3 regions of the Brevibacillus sp. AF8 genome follow, and region 3 is predicted to be linked to each of the others. Evidence: a T-box and tRNA genes for the amino acid it is inferred to sense, from the RefSeq annotation. Region 3 holds a T-box; the other regions hold tRNA genes.
The links. A T-box is a leader RNA that pairs with one kind of tRNA and senses whether it is charged. The one in region 3 lies ahead of leuS (leucine--tRNA ligase), so its partner is inferred to be a tRNA-Leu.

Region 1 (7,137 bases), on a different contig from region 3:
CAATACGGTAACCATGAATCTTCACCTGATAGTCAGCCCGCCCCAGATACTCCATGACTCCATTAGGCCGATAGCGAACCAGGTCGCCCGTCTTGTACATCACTTTACCTGGCTGAAACGGATCAGGTAGGAAACGCTCTTGCGTCAATTCCTCGCGGTTGAGATACCCCCGTGCCACACTATCTCCTGAGATGAATAGCTCTCCCGTCGATCCGATTGGGATTGGGTTGCCATATGAATCCAAAATGTAGAGCTGCACGTTACTGATCGGATGTCCAATCGGTACAGATCCTTCGGTATCGATCACTGGATCGTATTGATAGATCATGCACCCAACTACTGTTTCGGTAGGGCCATACTCATTGAGAATTTCAATTTGTCCGTTCCATTTCGCATGAATTGCCTCAGCCAGACTCACCTTCAAGTCCTCGCCGCCCACTATCACTCTCTTTACCGTGGTACTAGGCAAAGCGATTTCTTGCAGCAAAAACAGATGGGCAGGTGTCAGCTTTACAACATGGGAGCGTCCATCGCTAAAGATTCGCGATAATACAAACTCTGAATCGGAGTGCGGATAGATAACCATCCGATTTCCCTTTACCAACGGGCAAAAAATAGACGTAACCGTCAAGTCAAATGCTAGCGAGGAATAGAAAGCGAACGCTTCTTCAGGACCGGAGAGATAGCGGTCTTTCGCCCACGAAATATAGTTGACCAGTCCTCGATGAGTAACCATGACTCCCTTCGGATTTCCAGTAGAGCCTGATGTATAAATGACATAGGCCAAATCATCTGGCTGACTAACCAATTCCAGAGTTGCGCCATCCTTTATATACAGGGACGAATCACCAAGCTCTAGGATTTTTTTGGACCACGAAATATCCTCTGTTCGCGAAGTGTGACGAAGCAACAGGTCCGCTCCAGAATCAGACAGCAGATATTCGATGCGCTGAGAAGGGAGTTGAGGATCAATCGGAAGGTAAGCCCCTCCAGCTTTTAGCACTGCCAACAGCCCGATGATCATCTCTGGCGAATGATCTGCCAGCAACGCCACAATTACGCCAGGGCCAACTCCTCGGTTTCGCAATGACTGAGCGAGTCGATTCACTTGATCCTGTAGTTCCTGAAATGTCAGCGTGCGCCCTTCTGACTCCAACGCAACTCCCTGTGGTGAGCGTATTACTTGCTCTTCAAACAACTGGACAACCGTCTTCTCGCTGGGATAGGAAGCAGCAGTATCATTCCACGTATGGAGTTGTAGTGCCAACTCTTCGTCAGCAAGGAAGTTCAAATTGGACAGCGGTACTTCTGGAATCGAGATCATCTGATGGAGAAGCCTTATGAGATGATCCGCTATTCGGTCAATATCCTCTTCCGTGTACTCGGCTATCTTATAGTCCAATTCCATTGTCAATTGTTCATCTGTTGCCCATTCTCTGATAATCACTTGGAGCGAATACAACTGGTGATCGTTGTAAAACTCCTCATTAGTCACGGGGTAGCCACCAAGAGTGAATGGCAACTGCGTGCTGTAATAATTTACACAAATCTGAAACAGGCTGTCATAGCCATGTTTCTTCAGCTCCAGCTCTTGAGCCAGCAAATCGTAAGGATATTTCTGATGAAAATAACAGGAAGTGAGTTCCCTGTTGACATATTTAACATAATCGATAGCATCCATTTCCATCGGAACTGCCAGACGAAATGGCATAGTGCTGGTGAACATCCCGAATATTTTGCGCTCCACTTTGCCTGAACGGTTTAACAGCGGTGTACCGATCACGATTTCTTCTTGCCTCGTACAGCGCTGCAGGTAAAGACTCACGAGAGCCACAAACAAGGAATTTAGCGAGCATTTCATTTGGTCTGCAAACTGGCGTATTCTTGTCGAATCTTCGCGGTTGAATGCAAAAACTTTGCGCTTGCCTTCAGTAGTATCTGTCGCCTTTTGTAATGTCGTGATTACGGGCAAGCTATGAAACTTGTCCCGCCAGTATCGCTTGTCCTTTTCAAATCTGTCAGTCTGAGAATAGGCATGCTCCCTTTCGACAAGAGTTTGATAAGCGTGTTCATCTCCTACATGGACGGTACCGCCTGCCAACAACGTGTCATAATAGTGAGCAATTTGTTCTGTCATGATTGAAATAGACCAACCATCAGCAATCAAATGGTGCAGCTTTACAAAATACCCCGCTTCTTCGTCACTCAGTTGAATCAGACAAAAGTAGAACAGAGGCTCTTGTCCGATCGAAAACGGCTTTGTAAACAAATCTTGCAGAAATTGTCTGCACCGCTCTGGCGCATTCTGTTCCTGTCTGAAATCAAACACCTGCAATGGCTGCGGTTCGTACTCTCCAACAAACTGAAGGACTGTCTCTTCCTCCTGATAGTTGAGTCGCAAGGTATCGTTCTTTTGAATGAACAGGTGAATAGCGGCTTCCAGTACATCCAGCTTCACCTTTCCTTGCACCCTCACCATCCCCCCTAACGTATGGATAGGAAGCTGTGGATGTAATTTTTCCGTATACCAGATACGCTTTTGTGGATGACTTAAAGGATAACCGACCTTCCATTGCTTCTTATCCTGGCGCAAAGCATATCCCCCTTTCTGAATTGTGCAGATGTAACCACAATTCAGACATGGTAAAAAATCAAATCGATTACAAATACTTCCAATTTCAACTATATAGATGACTCTTCTGTAGTGTCAAATGAATTTTCCATAAATTGTTATTTCTGAAAATTACGGGAATTCCATTCCTTGTTCTCCTTCTCTAGCGCTGCATAAAATAGAAAAAAATTTGTGTACTCTATTGATTTTGGCTGTCTTTTCACGTAGGATAAAATGTAATATATTGGCAAAAAGCCCTCGGAAGGATGAATGTGATTAGATGTCTGTGACACTTCGTGAAGTAACTTTGGAAAACTGGGAAGAGTGTATTGAACTGGAACCTACTCCCGAACAGAGCGAGTTTGTTGCCCCGAACCTCTACTCCATCGCTGAATCAAAGTTTCAAACTACATTTGTTCCTTTGGCCATATACCATGATGACACCATGGTTGGCTTTGTCATGTATGGGCTTGACCCTGACGATGGCAACTACTGGATTTACAGACTCTTAATTGATGCGAAGTACCAACGACTAGGCTACGGACGTGCTGCGATTGCGCAAGTCATTGATATCTTGAAGGCAAAGGAAGATTGTCAAAAAATTGTCATTGGTTATGCTCCAGCCAACGTCGCAGCCGAAAACCTTTACTCCTCACTCGGATTTCAAAAAAATGGTATGGTTCTGTTTGGCGAGACGATTGCCGAATTAAATTTTTAGCGAGTTTTCGTTACCCAAAAAGGGAACAGCGGCGACCTAAGACCTGAAAACCAAGTCTTAGACTCGCCGCTGTTTGGATTGTTTCCCGTATGTATATTAAAAAAGCACACCTTCCATGTGTCTGTAAACATCATGGTTAGTGTGCATTCGTTTTGATATGGTGCCGGTGAAGGGACTTGAACCCCCACGGTTTCCCTCACGATTTTGAGTCGCGCGCGTCTGCCATTCCGCCACACCGGCAAGTGAAACTATGAATAAATTAGCACATCTTCGAAAGAAAATCAATGGTGGGGAGAGACGGATTCGAACCGCCGAACCCGGAGGGAGCAGATTTACAGTCTGCCGTGTTTAGCCACTTCACTATCTCCCCACAATATGTGCTGTCTATCTTCTGCGTCTACTCTCTTCAACCAGAAGCGACATTTATTAATTTATCATGAACTTTGTTTGACGTCAATATATTTATTTAAATTGACTATCTTTTTGCGCCAAAATCTCCTGTGCCCACTCGTGAAAGACACGCAATGCTTCGTCTACTTCTTGAAATGTTGCTTCTCCCTCACAGGAGTATTCCGGGAATTCTAGTATGCGGTTTTTGCGAATCTTGACATGCCCTTCTTCACATTTTATCTCCAAGAAGTAGGGAACGGCTTCATCGATCCCATAACTGTTTTCTAAAAACTCGTAGGTACGTACCCACTCCAGGATTCGAACTTCCGATGCTTTTAAGCGAAGCACCTGCTCCAAGGACATAATGGTTTCATTGCCGTAGTAATACATGAATATTCAGCCCTTCTGCATGAAAATGGACGGAGCCGGGACTCCGCCCTGTTTTTGATATGATCGTTAGATCGAGGAAAGTAGCTCTCTCAGTTCTTTGACAATCACTTGTTGATAGCCAGTGCCTTCTCCATACTGCTCAAGCATTTCGGCACGCGCTACCTTGATCTTGTCTTCATAATCCGTTGCGGTTCGGTCCGGGTTATCTTGTTTGAATGCCGTCATGACAGCTTGGACATGCTTTGGTCTCGGTCCCCATTTGGCAAGAACATGACCACCCGTGTCTGCGAAAATAACAACAGGGATCGCCCGACCTCCCATCGTAAGAAACTCATCCATCAGATCGAGGTGTTCTTCCATCACCATAATTTCCACTGGCATGTCCGTTTCTTTCAGGGCATGTAAGACGACTGGCAAGTTGCGAACGACGTCGCCACACCAATCTGCAGCCAAAATCAAACATCTGAGGTCATCACGATGCTGGAGAGAGGCAAAAAAAGCACGTTCTTGTTCATCCTCCCATGAAAATGCATCCGACCAGTTTTGGTATGTATCCTGATTTTTCGTCATGCTTTCCACAAACGCCTGTGGCTTAAGCCCCGTACGGAATTTATGTGCTACGTTTGCCCCCATCTTTTCTCCTCCTTTTGTATCGCTCGCCTATTCTTGGGTTTTATCCGTTGCTTCGTTTGCTTCCTTTTCTTGATTCGCCAGCTCCATCATTTTTTGCAACAAGATGTGCTGCGGCATGTGCATGAGACGCTCCAAGGGTACCTGAAGCGCTTCCGCCAGCTTGACAGCGGTCTCCGGTGATATTTGTAATGGACGCATGTTATTTTGCTCCTTTCCCTTGCTTTTATCAGTCCCTTCAGTATAATACACAGCCGTTAAACCTGCCAGCATACAAGCCTGGCACTTGAGAGCCTTTAACCTTTGTAACATGTTGGCTCTACTGATCCTCTCTTTCACATTTGCTCAGGCCAATTCTTAATGAAAAATTAAAAAAGAGCCACCCATAGGTAGCTCCAAAATGGAGTCAGGCTGTTTGATCCCTGCTCACCGTACGCGAAGGGACTATCTCGTGAACAGAATATCCCGCACAATGGAAAAGGACGAACTATGGCTTTTGCTTAGTAAGGATACATGGTACACCAAAGCCGATCGCGCCGGGCTGGGACATCTGCTCCATATATGCCAAACCTCGTGCACATTGCTGCTTGCATACTTGACATGTATGGGATGTTACGATTTTCATCTGTACTTGATTGGGGTGCTGTCGCGTATTCTTCTTCTTGATCTTTTTGCCCTTGGCCATCTGTTTTCCTCCCTTTGCCCTGGATCACTCCAGTCTATGAAGGAGAGAACCCCCGCTCTTTAGGCAAGCATACAAAATCAAGATATTCACCTGCAAAATGGGCCTTGTCATACATATCACAAATAGAAAAAGCCGCCGGAGAATTCTCTCCCAGCGACTTATGTGACTTCATTATGGCTTTGGACTTAACAACTGGCGCAGTTCCAGCTCCAGTGTAGAAGCATCCACCATGCCAATGATCTTCTTTCGTACGATCCCATCCGCGTCAATCAAGTAAGTCGTTGGGAATGCCATCACCTTGTAACGGTTCGACACAGTTCCAGCTACGTCCATCGGTATCGGAAATGTCAGCTTGTAGTTGGTGACGAAGGCCATAGCTGCTTCCGGACTGTCATTGCTCGTGACGTTCACACCAAACATATCAACCTGTCCGCCGTATTTTTCATAGACTTTTTGTAAATCAGGCGCTTCCAGCTTGCATGGTCCACACCAGGAAGCCCAAAAATTCAAGACCAACGGTTTCGCCCTTTTTCCTTCTACCTTGTACGTCTGCTGATCCAGTCCGGTCAGTGTAAAATGAGGAGCCGCAAAGCCAACTTCCGGTTTTTGAACCTCTGCTACGATTGCGGCTGTTTCTTGAGGCTTTTCCCACACAGCAAGTCCGACGCCCAATAATACGATCACCGCGAGCAACAGCTTTTTCATTTTGTCACCTCTGCCCTACTGAGTTAGAATCCCGTAAAGCCTCCGTACATTTGAATGAGAACGCGTGTAATATCCGTCAGTTTATCTGTATACAGAAGAACACCGAACAAAATCATAATGGCTCCTCCGATTTTCATAAACAGGTCGGAATACTTCACAATCGCTTTCACCTTACTGATGAAGAACGTCATGACAAAAAACGGAATGGCGAAACCGAGTGTATACGCCAATGTGTAAGCCAAGGCGCTTGAAGGATTGGATACGCCCATGACGATAATGCCAGAAAGAATCGGTCCCACACAAGGTGTCCATCCAGCTGCATACGTCATTCCCACCAGTATGGACCCAGTATACCCCAATGGTCTCGATTTTAAATCGATTTTAAAAGAACGCATCATCCAATCCATTTTAAACACGCCAAGCATAACGAAACCAATAACAGCAAGCAAAATACCGCCCAATTGACGAATCAAGTCCTGCTGGTCGGTGAACAAGCTTCCGATCCATGATGTAGACAACCCAAGCGCAACGAAAATGATCGAAAATCCGACAATGAAGAAAAAGGTATGCAAGAAGGCTTGCTTTCGAAAAACCGCTCTCCCGTTCCTTACTTCATCAATCGTTACCCCAGTTATGTAAGACAAAAAGGACGGATAAAGCGGCAGGCAGCAAGGAGAAATAAACGAGAGAAAACCTGCTGCAAATGCCAAAAAGACAGTAATATCGCCAGTCATATGTACCTCCGGTGGGTATTTTATCCACTATCTTCTCATTGTATCGAATCTTTTCCCCCTTCAAAAGTAGCAAAGACACTTTGTCTTAAATCCGTGACATTTTCCTTTGTATAATAGCTCATTCAGATCCCCTTCATGAATACTTCCATTGTACACAAAAAAGAGGCGGATGTACTCCGCCCCTTTCCTGCTATTCTTTTTTTCTTACTGAATCGTAACCTTACCGCCATCTTGAAGCAGTGTTTGCCCTTTTACCACGATCTTATCGCCGGCA
Region 2 (7,137 bases), on a different contig from region 3:
CGCCCCTGCTCTATAGCCGAGTGCAATGTCTTGTGGGGTATCTCTAACGGATGCAAACAGGATCGGCAAGTCAAGAATCGAATACTGCGTTCGCAACAAATGGCACAGCTCAATCCCTGATACTCCTGGCATCATCACATCCAGAATGACGAGGTCAGGTTGGGGTTGCTCCTTGATTTTCGTCATGGCTTCTCTTGCCGAAAAGGCGGAAATGACATTATAGCGATGCTTGGAAAGGATGTTCAGCAAGGTGTGAATGTTGGATGCCTCATCATCGACAATCATGATGGTGTATTGGTGGTTATCCAATATGTTGAGAGGAATCTGCTCACTTGCCTCCCGAAGCCTCTCCTGAGCCGTTGCAGCAAGCTCCTGTGTCACCATCTGCTGCTGCCCCGTCGCTAGCGTAAGTGTCATACGGGTGCCTTTGCCCAGCTCCGAGCTCTCTACCCAAATCTCCCCTCCCATGAGTTCAACCAGCTTGCGATTGATGTATAAGCCTACGCCCATGCCTGTATACCCATCCTGTGGCAATAGTTGGTCCACCTGCTCAAAGTAATCAAAAATGGCTTCGTGCTTATCCGGTGAAATTCCTATCCCCGTGTCCTCTACAGAGATACGAACCTGTCCCCCTGCCACGCCCGCCGTTACCTTAATCGAGCCTATATTCGTATGCTTGATGGCATTGTGCACAAGATTATACATAATTTGACGAAGCCGATTCTCATCTGCATACACCCAAATGTTAGCGGGGACCTCATTTTCCAGCCGGACATCTTTCCCCAGCAGTTCGAATTGCAGTACGTCAAAGACAATTTGGGTGATGACCTTGATATCTACAATCGAGAAATGGAGGCGTAGCTCCCCGTGCTTCAAGCGAGTAACATCGAGTAAATCACCAACTAGCATGGACAGCTTGATCGATGTATCCTTGACGAGCCAAAGATTTTGTCTTTGTTTGGAAGACAACGCATTGCTCTCATCTTCTAGTAAATGGGACGTAATATTGATAATCCCGTGAAGCGGTGTCTTCATCTCATGCGAAGTATGCGTCAGAAACTCATCTTTGATCTGATTGGAAATCCTCAATTGATGGGAGAGAATTTCAGTCTTTTCATACGCATTCGTGAATCGAACGGCCAAAAGAATGTTGATGAAGGTAATGAAATAGAGGATGCCGATTTTTCCTGCAAGATCAGTGGGCACGATGTTTTCTGCGTATAAGAGACCGTCAATGAGAGCGATCGACATGGAAACACTCGCCCCAATGAAAAGCAGCAGTTCTTTTCGGTCGGACGAGTCCCTCTGACTCTTGCCAGATAAATAAATCAGCCTACCCATTATGAAAAAATGAATGATTTGCACATAAATCAAGAGAGGCCCTTTCAAATTCGTATAGAAGGAGTACGGCAAGACGAGAATGACAAGAATGTAGAGAAAAATGGGCGCTGTCAGCTTCACCAGCCAGTTGCGGGATAGAACCCTTGTATCGATGGAACAGAAAAATAGGGCGAGTAAGATTGAACTCGCAAATAGGGAGGCATCCTGTGCCTTATATGCAACTGTGAAAGGAATCGAAGGAAAGAGTTGCAGCAGCACCTTCTCACCAAAAACCATGTGATAAATACCAAGAAGAATCATATAGCTGCCGCTAAATAAATAGGTTCGCTCCCTCAAGCGGAGAAAATAAAAGCTAAGATGGTACGCAGCCATGATCCCCAGTGTTACGACAAAGGCGATATCTGTTCCGAGCAAGGTGCTGTTTAAAATGGCAATATCCTCATCCAAACCTAGTTGGATAGAGCTCGCAATCCCCCCGGTGAAAAACATGAAATTCGCCACTTGAATGACAATCTCCAGATCCTTGTCATCTGCGGAAAAAAACACGGTATAGGGCGTATTTCCTGGTTGATGGGCTTCACTCACTACAGCAGGCTGTCCACTCGCACCCTCTTCGTTTCCGTTAAGGAATAATCGGTGGGACATCCGAATGCTTTTTGTTTTCAATCCGTAGATTTGCCCGTCTTTTGGGAGCTTTACTTGTAATCGATAGGTTGCAGCGCCTTTCCTGTCGATACTATCGATGACACGGTCTCCCTTCCACGTCCCAGGTACGACCAGATACGAGACATTTGCATGTAGCCCTCGTCGAAAATCTTCAGGTGATAGCAATTCCCCCGGATATATCTCCCATTCCCCATCTAAATTGACCAAGCCTTGGCTTTGAAAATCCCAGCTCGACAAATCGAGTAATCCCCGCTTCGCCATGGGCATGTCCCGACTAGGAAAGGTTTGTATATAAATCCCGATAAATACTGCTATAGAAAGTAAAAAAACCAATCCAATCCCGGCAGGCATCAGGAAATTTCTTCGCTCCAAAAATGTATCCCCTTCCCCTACAGAGCTCGAATATAGTTTCAAGACTCCTTATGCCGATTATCAACTTCTTGTTGAACGAGACTACCGAAGCGGCTCTCCCAAGCTGATTCGCAGTGCTCTGTACAAACGTTCCAGCACGACCAAACGCGCCAACTGATAGGGATATGCTTTCTTTGGGAGTGCCAACCGCTCATTTGCCCTTAACAAGACTTCCTCTGATAAGCCAAATGAGCCGCCAATCACAAAGATAATCTCATTTTGACCCTCCGCCGACAAATCTTCAATTTGCATAGAAAGTCGCTTCGGGGTCCACAGTTCTCCTTCTCCAGTGAGGGCAATAACATACTGTTCTTGTTTGACTTGCGCGAGAATTTTTTGTCCTTCCAACTGCCTCACTTGTTCGATTTCAGAGCTGTTCATCTTTTCCATTCGGTCATCTTCTGGAATTTCGACGATGTTCATTTTGCAATACACGGCCAAGCGTTCGCTGTATGCTTCCACTCGCGGCAAGATATCATTTTTGATTTTTCCCACAGATATTATGGTGAACTGCATGAAACTCGCCTTCTTCCTTTTTCTTGGAATGATAGCAATTCGTTCTCCCAAACTTCTCACAGGATCTGTGGTTGTAATGATATCTTCCTGCTTCTTGTCTCACTGCCCAATCACGCGCGTCACCCACTCGCTTATCTCCTGAGGCGGATCCATTTCCCACTCTTGGCGATAGGCATTAGCGAATTTGGCATAGTGCTGGACGATTTTCTGTTTTTGTTCGCCCCTTGCGTAAATGCTCATCAAAGCGACATTCATTTCCTCGTGCAAAGGGTACACCGTCAAGTACTCTTCCAGCCTGCGCACTGCCTTGGGCAACTCCTCTGAGGCAATGTCTAGCTCTACCAGTTTGCACACCAGCTCCGTATACTTTTTTCGATACCGTTCTTCCAGAGGGGCTTTCCACAAGAAATCCTTGCGATCAAAAAGGGCTCCCTTGTACATTGCACACAAGTTTTCGGCTCCTCTTGCGCTTTGCCTATCCTTTAACGAAGCAAGATCGAATTGCTGGAATGCCAATAAATCGTACGTCTGATCCAACGGGTGAAATAGATAACCTTCACCCGTTTTTTGTATATCGATGCCGAGTTCTTGCTCTTTCATGATTTTCTTCAGGCGGTACATGGTATTGTGCAGGTTATGCGTGGCTCTGCTTTCGTCCATCTCCGGCCATAAAAGATCAGTCAGATGCCACTTGCTGATATCCTCCCTGGGATGACAGAGAAAGTAGGCAAACAGCTCCTCACTCTTTCTCGTTGGCCATCGCACAACTTCGCCTCCTGCATTGCGCACGTCCATACCACCAAAGCATTGGATGGAACTATTCTTCATGGGATGTTTGATCGGAGTCGTCATTTGTAGCTGTTTGACTAACCGATTCGTCACCCGTTCAATGGCAGCAGGCGTAATCGGTTTTAAAATATAGTCAAACGCGTATACCTTAAACGCATCCAACGCGTACTGCTTATAGGCAGTCGTAAAAATAATTTTTGTGTGCTCAGACAACTCGTTTATTTTGGAACCTAGCTCAAGTCCGTTCATTTTTGGCATTTCTACATCTAAGAACGCCACATCAGGGCATAGATCGGGCAGACAAGCGAGAGCCTCTAGTGGATGTGTGAATGCTCCAACGATCGTATAGTGATCGTTTTGTCCGATGACATGCTTCATGAGATCAAGGATAGGCTTTTCATCTTCCACTATCATTACCTTAATCACTGTCGTCCTCTCCTTTGGCAGGCTTTGTTTGTCCTGATGCTTCCATACAATCTTCCCTATCTATTGTCGGTATAATGGACAATGATTGTAAGAACAAAAAAAAGTGAGAAACAGGCCTACTCACTGTTCCCCACCTTATAACGAAAACCATATGTATAGATTGCTGGTGCCGGTAGAGGGACTTGAACCCCCACGGTTTCCCTCACGATTTTGAGTCGCGCGCGTCTGCCAATTCCGCCATACCGGCTTATTCAAAATGAAAATGGTCGGGAAGACAGGATTCGAACCTGCGACCCCTTGGTCCCAAGCCAAGTACTCTACCAAGCTGAGCTACTTCCCGATTGCCAGCCATATCGGACCTTCTCTCATTCGACAACTTCCGATAAGTATCGCAACACTTACATACTATACAGTCAAATTGAACCAATATCAATACCGGATTTTTTTGGAATATAGTCATTTTTTCCTGGTATTGAACTTCTCTCTTCTTGGAGTACAGATTTTCCCACATGGTATTTGCCGTTTCAAGAAATCTTGCGGAAGGTTAAAAGGATAATCCAGCGGATGACGCCCTACAATGATCCAACGCCCATTTGGAAGCTTTTTCAACTGATACACACGGAAAAATCGATCACTGGAATCGAAGGCAAACCATACCACAAGTGTCGCACGCTTGCTGCCCGAAGACAGGACCTGTGATTTTACAATCGGTGGCGCCCCTATCGTATCCCCTACCGGGATCGCGAGTCGTCCGTTTATTCGCCGCAAATCAAGATTGCCGATCACTCGATTTGCCAGACAAGGGGTCATGAATTTTTGCAGGAAACGGCGAATTTTCAACTTGGAATTGAACCGCTTTGGCAAAATAATTCCGCGATCCCCCACCCGCTTATGCGCTGAAAAGATAATCGTAAAGAATGCTTGCTCTGCCAATCGAATGACCTGCACCCATTGCTTTTTCATCTGACGTCCCTCCCCCTGTCAGACTATGCATCACGGGAGGAAAACGGTTGGACGCGTATCCATATACATAAACCGTTGCATGAGGGACAAATTAATACGGTGTTCCCATCATCAAAACCCGCAGGAGGTATAGCAATGCCTAGCCAAATTAACACTGACTCACTAAAAAAAGCAGAGGCAGCAACCACGCTGGCAAAAAATATGATTACGCAAGCGATCGAGCAATCTGCAGCCAATCCACAGCTCGCCGAAGAAGCCTTGAAACAAGCGTCACAGGAAATTGCCCAAGCGCAAACGATGGTGTCCCAAGTCCAATCCTCGCTGCAAACCCAAGCGCAAGCTCAACAAAGTCAATCCTAAACACATGCAGGCAGACCCGGAATGACTGGTGGTTTGCCTGTTTTCCCCATACAATAGCAATAGTTGCAAGATGAATGCTAAAAAGGTGGGGGACGTATTGCCGCAACTCCAAGGATTGAATCATTTGCTTTTCTCTGTCTCTAATCTGGAAAAATCTTTTTGTTTTTACCGGGATGTCCTGCATGCCAAACCACTCGTACGAGGTCGCAAGCTGGCTTACTTTGACTTAAATGGCTACTGGTTGGCGCTAAACGAGGAACCTGACATCCCACGCAATGAAATTGCTCACTCCTATACACACATGGCCTTCACTATCACAGAAGAGTCATTTGACGAGTGGTACGCTCACTTGGAAAAGCATGGCGTTACCATTTTGCATGGACGGGATCGTTCGGAGCGGGATAAGCGCTCCATTTATTTCACCGACCCTGATGGGCATAAGTTCGAATTACATACAGGCACTCTCCAGGACCGTCTCGCTTACTACCGGGACGAAAAGCATCACATGAACTTTTTTGAATAATTGATGATGTTGCCCATTTCTTAACATTCTTTTCACAAAATCATAATAGTTCCAAAGATTCAACCCCATACGTGAATGCTATAATCTATAAAGTACTTATGGCCTATTCCCCTTGTGAATAGGCCCGTTTTTCGTAAACATATGGAGGGATTTTATGTTTGGTAAGCGTGGCGTCCAGACCGTTACCGCCTCAATTCAAAAAAGCGATGTCCAAATGTCCGATCAGCTAACGGGGAAGGTTCATTTTTTGCAAATGAATCAGACAGACCTTGATCGGCTGAAACAAATTGAACCACTCCTAACAGAACACCTAGAGGCCATTACAGAACGTCATTACCACATGCTTCGCCAATATTCCCATCTTATGCAGACGATCGAAACGCATACGACGGTTGACCGATTGGCCGTTTCCTTTCGTCACTATTTGCAATCGCTTCCACACGCCAAACTAGACGAGGCCTATGTTGCCGGGCGCAAGAAAATCGGAGAGGTCCACAGCAAAATTGGACTTGCGCCAGAATGGTATACGGGCTCTTACTTGCGGGTCTATGAATATTTGATTCCCGCAATCGTCAACACCTATTCGAAGCGTCCCCAGGAATTATCTTCTGTCCTGTTGGCACTCCTGAAGATCATCACGCTTGATTCGCAAATTGTCCTCCAATCGTATCAGGAAGACAATGATTACAAAGTCATTGATCGCCTGGGCGAAGTTCTGGAGTTAGTGATTAAGATCGATAAATTCAAGCATGTGCTGGACACGCTTGAGGATACGACTGAGGAAGCTGGCAATGTGGGATCTGCTGCTGAGCAACTAAGTGAATCTGTGCAAAAAGTGGCTCAATCAGCCGTCTCTGTCGCAGAGAGTGCTTCTACTACAATCGAGCAAGCGGCGATGGGCAAGGATATTATCCAAGAGTCATTAACCAGCTTTCTTTCCATGGCAGAGGAGTTCCAAGAGATGCAAACAAAAACTTCTCAATTAATGACATCCATCGCAGAAGTTTCTCAGGTTGTCCAAGTCATCCGCAATATAGCCGATCAAACCAATCTGCTTGCATTAAATGCGTCGATTGAGGCAGCTCGTGCCAACGAACACGGGCGGGGCTTTGCTATCGTGGCAGATGAAGTACGAAAGCTCG
Region 3 (7,137 bases):
TGAATTTCTTCGGCAGAACTTCCGCTTTGTATGCTTCGTTGACGAATACCATCAACTGAGAGATACCTGTATTGAATCGCAGGCCCTCGTAGTCTTCTGTTACTTTTTTCACAGTTTGGTGGTACACGCGCTCCATGCCAGCCACGTTGGAGGTTTCCACGATTTTTTCGTTCAGTTCACCGTTGTCGCCCACAAACAGACGATATACACGATCCAAGAAGCGGCGTGCACCATCCAAGCCTTTTGTCGACCAAGCGATCGAAGCATCCAGTGGTCCCATGAACATTTCGTACATGCGCAGTGTGTCGGCACCATGGCTGTTGATGATATCGTCAGGATTTACGACGTTGCCTTTGGATTTACTCATTTTCTCGTTGTTTTCACCCAAGATCATCCCTTGGTTAAACAGCTTTTGGAATGGTTCCTTGGTTGGTACGACACCGATATCGTACAGGAACTTGTGCCAGAAGCGAGAGTAGAGCAAGTGCAGTACCGCGTGCTCTGCACCACCAATGTAAATGTCGATTGGCAGCCATTCTTTCAGTTTGTCTGGATCAGCCAATGCCTTGTCGTTGTGTGGATCGATGAAGCGCAGGAAGTACCAGCAGCTACCCGCCCATTGCGGCATCGTGTTTGTCTCACGACGTGCTTTCATGCCTGTTTCCGGATCGATAGTGTTAACCCACTCCGAGATGTTTGCCAATGGCGATTCACCTGTACCGGATGGTTTGATTTCTTTTGTTTTTGGCAACATGATTGGCAGTTCGGATTCCGGAACGACTTTCATCGTGCCGTCTTCCAGATGGAGAATCGGAATTGGCTCACCCCAGTAGCGTTGACGGCTGAACAGCCAGTCGCGCAGTCGGTACGTTACCTTGCGATTTCCTTTGCCTTCCGCTTCCAGCCACTCGATCATTTTGCTGATAGCCTGTTCTTTGTTCAAACCATCGAGCATGCCGGAGTTGATGTGCTCTCCGTCGCCAGTATATGCTTCCTTGGAGATATCACCACCAGCGATTACTTGCTTGATTGGCAGATCAAACGTTTTCGCGAACTCATAGTCGCGTTCATCGTGCGCTGGAACTGCCATGATGGAGCCTGTTCCGTAGCTGATCAGCACATAATCTGCAATCCAGATTGGCAGACGCTCGCCGTTAACCGGGTTGATCGCATACGCTCCGGTAAATACTCCTGTCTTTTCTTTCGCCAGATCAGTACGCTCCAGATCGCTCTTGCGTTTCGCTTGATCCAGGTACGCTTCCACTGCTTCTTTTTGAGTTGGTACGGTAATTTGCTCAACCAGCTTGTGCTCAGGAGCCAGTACCGCATAAGTTGCTCCGTAGAGAGTGTCTGGACGAGTCGTAAAGACGGTAAAGGTTTCGTCATGACCTTCGATACCAAAGGTTACTTCTGCCCCTTCAGAACGACCGATCCAGTTGCGTTGCATTTCCTTGATGCTCTCTGGCCAATCCAGTTCATCCAGGTCAGCGAGCAGTCTTTCCGCATATGCAGTAATTTTCAGGACCCATTGCTTCATTGGGCGGCGTTCTACTGGGTGTCCGCCACGCTCACTTTTTCCGTCAATGACTTCTTCGTTTGCCAAAACCGTTCCCAAAGCAGGGCACCAGTTTACAGCTACTTCGTCAATATAAGCCAAGCCGTGCTCATACAGCTTCGTAAAAATCCACTGTGTCCACTTGTAGTAGTTCGGATCGGTCGTATTGATTTCGCGATCCCAGTCGTAGGAAAATCCGAGCGACTTAATTTGGCGGCGGAAGGTGTTAATATTGTGCTCGGTGAATTCCGCTGGATCGTTTCCTGTATCGAGCGCGTATTGCTCCGCTGGCAAACCAAACGCATCCCAGCCCATTGGATGGAGAACGTTATATCCTTGCATCCGCTTCATGCGGGACAAAATATCAGTAGCCGTATAGCCCTCTGGATGTCCTACGTGCAGGCCAGCTCCAGATGGATACGGGAACATGTCGAGTGCGTAAAACTTTTTCTTGCCTTCATCCTCGGAGGTTTTGAAGGTCTTGTTCTGCTCCCAATATTGCTGCCACTTCTTTTCGACATTTTGATGACTGAATACCATGGTAAAGCACTCCCATCTTAAAATAGGTGAAAATAAGAAAACCTCTATCGAGGATTGCTCAAGGTTGAGCGATCGCGTATGAGCGGAATGTTTTCCGTAATATCGGGAAGAAACCCAAAGAAGAATATACTTTCCGATATTATAAAAAAACCTCACATCCCAGATCGCTCTTGCGAAAGGGACGAGAGGTTGTTTACATTCCCGCGGTACCACCCAGATTGGCAAATGACAAGCATTCACCCACTTGTTTCATCCGTATCGGGGATAAGCCGCTCACCCTTACACAATCATGGCGTAAATGACCTTGGGGGCAAGTGCTGGGAGGTGAGTTCAGATAGATTCGGGTTGACTTGCACCATCCGTCAACTCTCTGTGAGTGCTCGAATCCTATACCTACTATTCCTCTTAAACGCGTCGAAATCTGTAGTTATAACGCCATTATAGTCAATCCGAACCAATCATGTCAAACTTTTCGGCTTGCGGGCTGAGAAAAATAGGCGCTCACTCGCTTCTTGTGGCGGCATATCCGAGTAATCAGCAGTGATGACGATGTCTGTGAAGCCGACATCTGTCAGCCAGCGCAACAGTTGGACAGGCTGATAAGCCCGTTGCCAATGCTCTTCTTCCATCCGCTCGTACAATCCGTTTGGCTGACGAATGAAAAACGTTAACTGATGCTCTACCTCGAGACGCAGTGGGTCGCAAAAACATTGCCAAATGTACGAAACTTCATCTTCTACATGTGTGAACGTCTCGTCTCCGAAAATGTGCAGCATCTTGTACGGACTGTGCACATCAAACAGAAAGCTCCCACCAGGCGCGAGATGAGCGAAAACGCGCTTGAACGTTTCCTGCACATCCGCTTCCTCTGTAAGATAGCTCAATGAATCACACAAGGAGATGACCGCATCCGCTTCCGGCAAGGACAGCTCCCGCATATCCTGCTCCACCCACGCTACATCCACTTGCTCCTGCCTCATTTTGTCATAGGCAATCGCAAGCATTTCTGTAGAGAGATCCACTCCAGTAACGCGGTATCCCCGCTTGGCGAGTGGGATCGCAATCGTGCCCGTCCCACAACCAAGATCAATGACCCGCACAGGCTTCTCTCCCTTTGCCCAATGACGCTCGACCCAGTCGAGCCACTGGTCATAAGGAGTATCCGCCATCAGCCTGTCATATACAGCGGCCATGTGTGCGTATGCCATCTGACCTTACCCTTGCTCGCTGAAGGAAACTTCCTCTGCGTCCTTCCACAGGCGCTCCAGGTTGTAAAACTCGCGATCTTCGCGATGGAAAACATGAATGACGATATCGCCCAGATCAACCAGTACCCAGCGACCTTCATCCGCTCCCTCGATACCGCGGACGTCAAAGCCGTTTTTGTGGGCTTGGTCACGGATTTCGCGAACAATTGCCTGTACTTGACGCTCGTTGTTTCCGTGGCAAATCATGAAATAGTCTGCGATCACGGACAGCTTTTTAATATCGAGCACCTTCAAGTTCTCTGCTTTCTTGTCCTCCGCTGCCTTCACAATCAATTGGGCCAAATCTTCTACTGTTTTAACCATCAAAACCCTCCTTCTCTCCCTTTGCGGGAAACCAAATCGTTATATGCCGTCAATGTCAACGGGAAAACCGTCTTTTGCTTCTCTATCAAAAATTGAATCGTGCCTCCCAAGGCGAGGGCCAGGGCGGCATCCAAATCATACATGGCTTTGGCGCGAATAAAATCGACACCAGGGTAAACTCGGTTCGGTTCTATATAGTCTGCCACACAAACGACTTTTTCTAACAGGGACATGCCAGCCCGACCCGTTGTATGGTAGCGAACGGCTTGTAAAATATCTGCATCCGTTACGCCTAGATCTGTCTGGATCACAATCGCTGCTGCAAAGGCGTGCCACAGCTCTTTTTCCCCTTCCAAAAGCTCTGTAGGCATATCGTGGCGAACGAGTATCTCAAACATTTTTTCCACTGGCCAGCACTTACAGTAATCGTGCAACAGTCCAGCAAGCTCGGCTTTGTCGGGATCAGCCCCGAATCTCTCAGCCAGTTCGCGAGCCGACGCAGCGACCCCTAGCGTGTGCTTGTAGCGTTTTTCATGCATTTGTTGCCGTACGCGAACGAGAAGCTCTTCCCGATTATCCAAAAGTTTCATAGATTCGGTTCTCCTTTATATAGCGCTCCACGGCATCAGGTACAAGATAACGGATGCTTTTCCTGGCAGCTACCTTCTCGCGAATCATCGTGGAGGAAATGTCCCAAACAGGCATCTCCACAAATGTGACGTCCTCGCTCGATTTCAGGTCCAGTTCGGTTCCTGGCCTCGCCAGACCTATAAAGCGTACCATATGAATCAGCTCTTGGTACTGGTACCATTTGGGCAAGATTTTTACCATATCTCCCCCCATGATAAAGGAAAACCGGCAATCCGGGAACTGCCTGATGAGCTGAGCCATCGTATCATACGTGTACGATGGGCCTTTTCTTTCGAACTCCACATCTGTTACACGAAAGACTTCATAATCAGACACGGCAAGCTGAACCATTTGCAAGCGGTGATGCGCCAGCGTCAGACTCTCTCTCTTTTTGTGCGGTGGAACGTGTGTAGGCATAAACCAGACTTCATCCAGCCCCGCTTGCTCTCTGGCTTGTTCAGCCGCCAGCAAGTGCCCGCAATGAATCGGGTCAAACGTTCCTCCCATGATCCCTACTTGCTTGATTGGCTGTCTCATCGCATGCAGGTCACTTATGGCAGCTTGATCGTCTTGTTCTCCCGGGACTCTTTGTACAAGACAACTGTATGGCCAATCAACTGCACAAGCTCTGCTCCAGCACCTGCTGCCAGATCTTCTGCCACTTGATGTTTATCGTCATTATTGTTTTGCAAAATCGCTACCTTGATCAATTCACGTACTTCTAACGCTTCTTTGATCTGCGTGATCATGTTTTCATTTACGCCGCCTTTTCCAACTTGGAAAATAGGGGTGAGATGATGTGCTTCTGCGCGCAAAAAGCGCTTTTGCTTGCCAGTCAACATCGGCAATGCCTCCTTTTACATCCTGCCAATCAGGTTGTTTTCTTTAATTGTTGCAAGACGACCTCACGCATAACCCCAGTCGGTGCTCGTTCGCCCGTCCACAGTTCGAATGCCAGTGCACCTTGATTCACGAACATACCGATTCCGGAATGAACAGTGGCTCCGATGGCACGCGCTTCTTTGAGCAGACGTGTTTCGAGCGGGTTATAAATCAGATCGCTAACAGTTAAACCAGAATGAAGCCATTCTGCTGGCACAGGGGTCTCCTGTACGTTTGGCAGCATTCCGATCGATGTCGTATTGATCAACAGCGATGAGTCCGCGATAGCTGCTTCCCCTTCGCCCTGTTCTACGATTTTCGTAGGTACAATCGTTCCGACATGCTCAGCCAATACCGCGGCTCTTTCCCTGGAACGATTGATGATGCGAATTTCCTTGACTCCTTGTTCAGCCAAGGTAAACGCGACTGCACGGGCAGCGCCACCAGCCCCTACCATGGTTACCACTTGCTTTTCAAGAACGATTCCCGTCTCTTCCACAAGCGAACGAACATAGCCCATACCATCTGTGTTGTAGCCGATCAAGCGTCCATCACGAGAAACGACGGTATTGACGGCACCGATTCGCTTGGCAAGCGGATCGATTTCATCCAGCATCGGCATGATCGCAACCTTGTGGGGGATCGTGACGTTAATCCCTTTCAAGCCTAACGCGCGAATACCCGCGACTGCATCTTCCAGATTTTCCGGTTCTACATCGAACGCAGCATAGGCAAACCCCAACCCGGTCTCGGAAAAAGCTGTATTGTGCATCATCGGTGATTGCGAGTGGGAAACTGGATGCCCAAACAGGCCAACCAGTTGTGTTTTGCTTGTAATCATGGAGCTCTTCCTCCCCGGACGTCTCTCTATAGCATATGGCAAGGGGCAAGGCTATCTCGACTTTTCTTGTGTAAGCTAGATCAGCCCTTTGCGTATCCCAACACTTACGCCTTTAGGTGCATGCACGACAACACTCGCTTCGTGTTTTCCTTGGATGCTGACCCAGCCCAAACCGGAAATTACGATGTCAGTCGTCGTAGTGGACTTGTTGATTTTAAAGGTGTGCTTCACAAATGGCGGAAGTGCTTTCGCAGCTTCCTCCCCTGTTGGCGGTACCAGCAAGGTTCCATGGTGCTTTTGCATTACTTCGTCTGCTTTCTCCAGCTTCGTCCGGTGAATGTACAGATCGTTGTCCACATAGATGATGAACGGTTGTCTCTCCCCACGTACGAAGTCGATACGGGCCAAACCACCCAAAAAGAGTGATTGTCCATTATCGAGCTGATACACTTTGGAGTTGATCCGGCTAGTCGGGGTAATCTTTCTCAGATCAGTTGGGGATACCATATGTCCAATCTGGTCGCGATTAATAATTCCCGGCGTATCGAAAATGGAGCGGCCATCCTCAAGCGGAATCTCAATTTTGTCCAGTGTTGTACCAGGGAATGGCGAAGTCGTAATCTCCAGCTCAGCCGCACCGTAGTCATGCAAGATGCGGTTGATCATGGTCGACTTTCCTACGTTGGTCACACCGACAATGTAAACATCTCGGCCTTTGCGCAGCTCTCCAATGCGATTCAACAGTTCATCGATATGAAGCCCTTTTTGCGCACTGATCAGTACGACATCCTCTGGGCGCAGTCCGCGTTCTTTTGCTTCGTGCTGCATCCAGTTGCGCACGCGGTTCAGGTTGATGTTTCTCGGCAGCAGATCGACCTTGTTACCCACGAGCAAAATCGGATTTTTCCCGACAAATCGTGGCAAACCCTTGAGCCAGGAGCCCTGGAAATCAAAGATATCGACCACCATCACGACAAGCGACTCCGTAGAACCGATGCCATCCAAAATCTTGAGGAAGTCGTCATCGCCCATCCCTACAGGAGCTACTTCATTATAATGCTTGATGCGATAACACCGCTGGCAAATGACTACCTTTCTGCCAAGCGCCGATTCAGGTG

Region 1: it has a tRNA-Leu gene. The T-box ahead of leuS (leucine--tRNA ligase) is inferred to sense a tRNA for this amino acid. The anticodon was not compared.
Region 2: it has a tRNA-Leu gene. The T-box ahead of leuS (leucine--tRNA ligase) is inferred to sense a tRNA for this amino acid. The anticodon was not compared.

What each region holds. Positions count from the first base shown of each region.
Region 1 covers NZ_JAGQDN010000001.1:517,496-524,632, forward strand. The annotation lists gene edeP (edeine non-ribosomal peptide synthetase EdeP) at 1-2,593, opposite strand, end outside; gene edeQ (edeine self-resistance N-acetyltransferase EdeQ) at 2,892-3,329, shown strand; tRNA gene KB186_RS01885 (tRNA-Leu) at 3,488-3,569, opposite strand; tRNA gene KB186_RS01890 (tRNA-Tyr) at 3,615-3,699, opposite strand; gene KB186_RS01895 (hypothetical protein) at 3,792-4,109, opposite strand; gene KB186_RS01900 (thioredoxin family protein) at 4,176-4,742, opposite strand; gene KB186_RS01905 (YycC family protein) at 4,770-4,940, opposite strand; gene KB186_RS01910 (hypothetical protein) at 5,227-5,424, opposite strand; gene KB186_RS01915 (TlpA family protein disulfide reductase) at 5,596-6,129, opposite strand; gene KB186_RS01920 (cytochrome c biogenesis CcdA family protein) at 6,153-6,863, opposite strand; gene KB186_RS01925 (efflux RND transporter periplasmic adaptor subunit) at 7,068-7,137, opposite strand, start outside.
Region 2 covers NZ_JAGQDN010000023.1:88,293-95,429, forward strand. The annotation lists gene KB186_RS23915 (ATP-binding protein) at 1-2,379, opposite strand, end outside; gene KB186_RS23920 (23S rRNA (pseudouridine(1915)-N(3))-methyltransferase RlmH) at 2,461-2,934, opposite strand; gene KB186_RS23925 (response regulator) at 3,034-4,149, opposite strand; tRNA gene KB186_RS23930 (tRNA-Leu) at 4,314-4,396, opposite strand; tRNA gene KB186_RS23935 (tRNA-Pro) at 4,413-4,489, opposite strand; gene KB186_RS23940 (IseA DL-endopeptidase inhibitor family protein) at 4,606-5,112, opposite strand; gene KB186_RS23945 (hypothetical protein) at 5,248-5,472, shown strand; gene fosB (metallothiol transferase FosB) at 5,543-5,995, shown strand; gene KB186_RS23955 (protoglobin domain-containing protein) at 6,150-7,137, shown strand, end outside.
Region 3 covers NZ_JAGQDN010000016.1:45,184-52,320, reverse strand. The annotation lists gene leuS (leucine--tRNA ligase) at 1-2,095, opposite strand, end outside; T-box leader at 2,270-2,514, opposite strand; gene KB186_RS19520 (class I SAM-dependent DNA methyltransferase) at 2,554-3,303, opposite strand; gene rsfS (ribosome silencing factor) at 3,310-3,666, opposite strand; gene yqeK (bis(5'-nucleosyl)-tetraphosphatase (symmetrical) YqeK) at 3,666-4,256, opposite strand; gene KB186_RS19505 (nicotinate-nucleotide adenylyltransferase) at 4,240-4,833, opposite strand; gene yhbY (ribosome assembly RNA-binding protein YhbY) at 4,848-5,138, opposite strand; gene KB186_RS19495 (shikimate dehydrogenase) at 5,168-6,019, opposite strand; gene yqeH (ribosome biogenesis GTPase YqeH) at 6,095-7,137, opposite strand, start outside.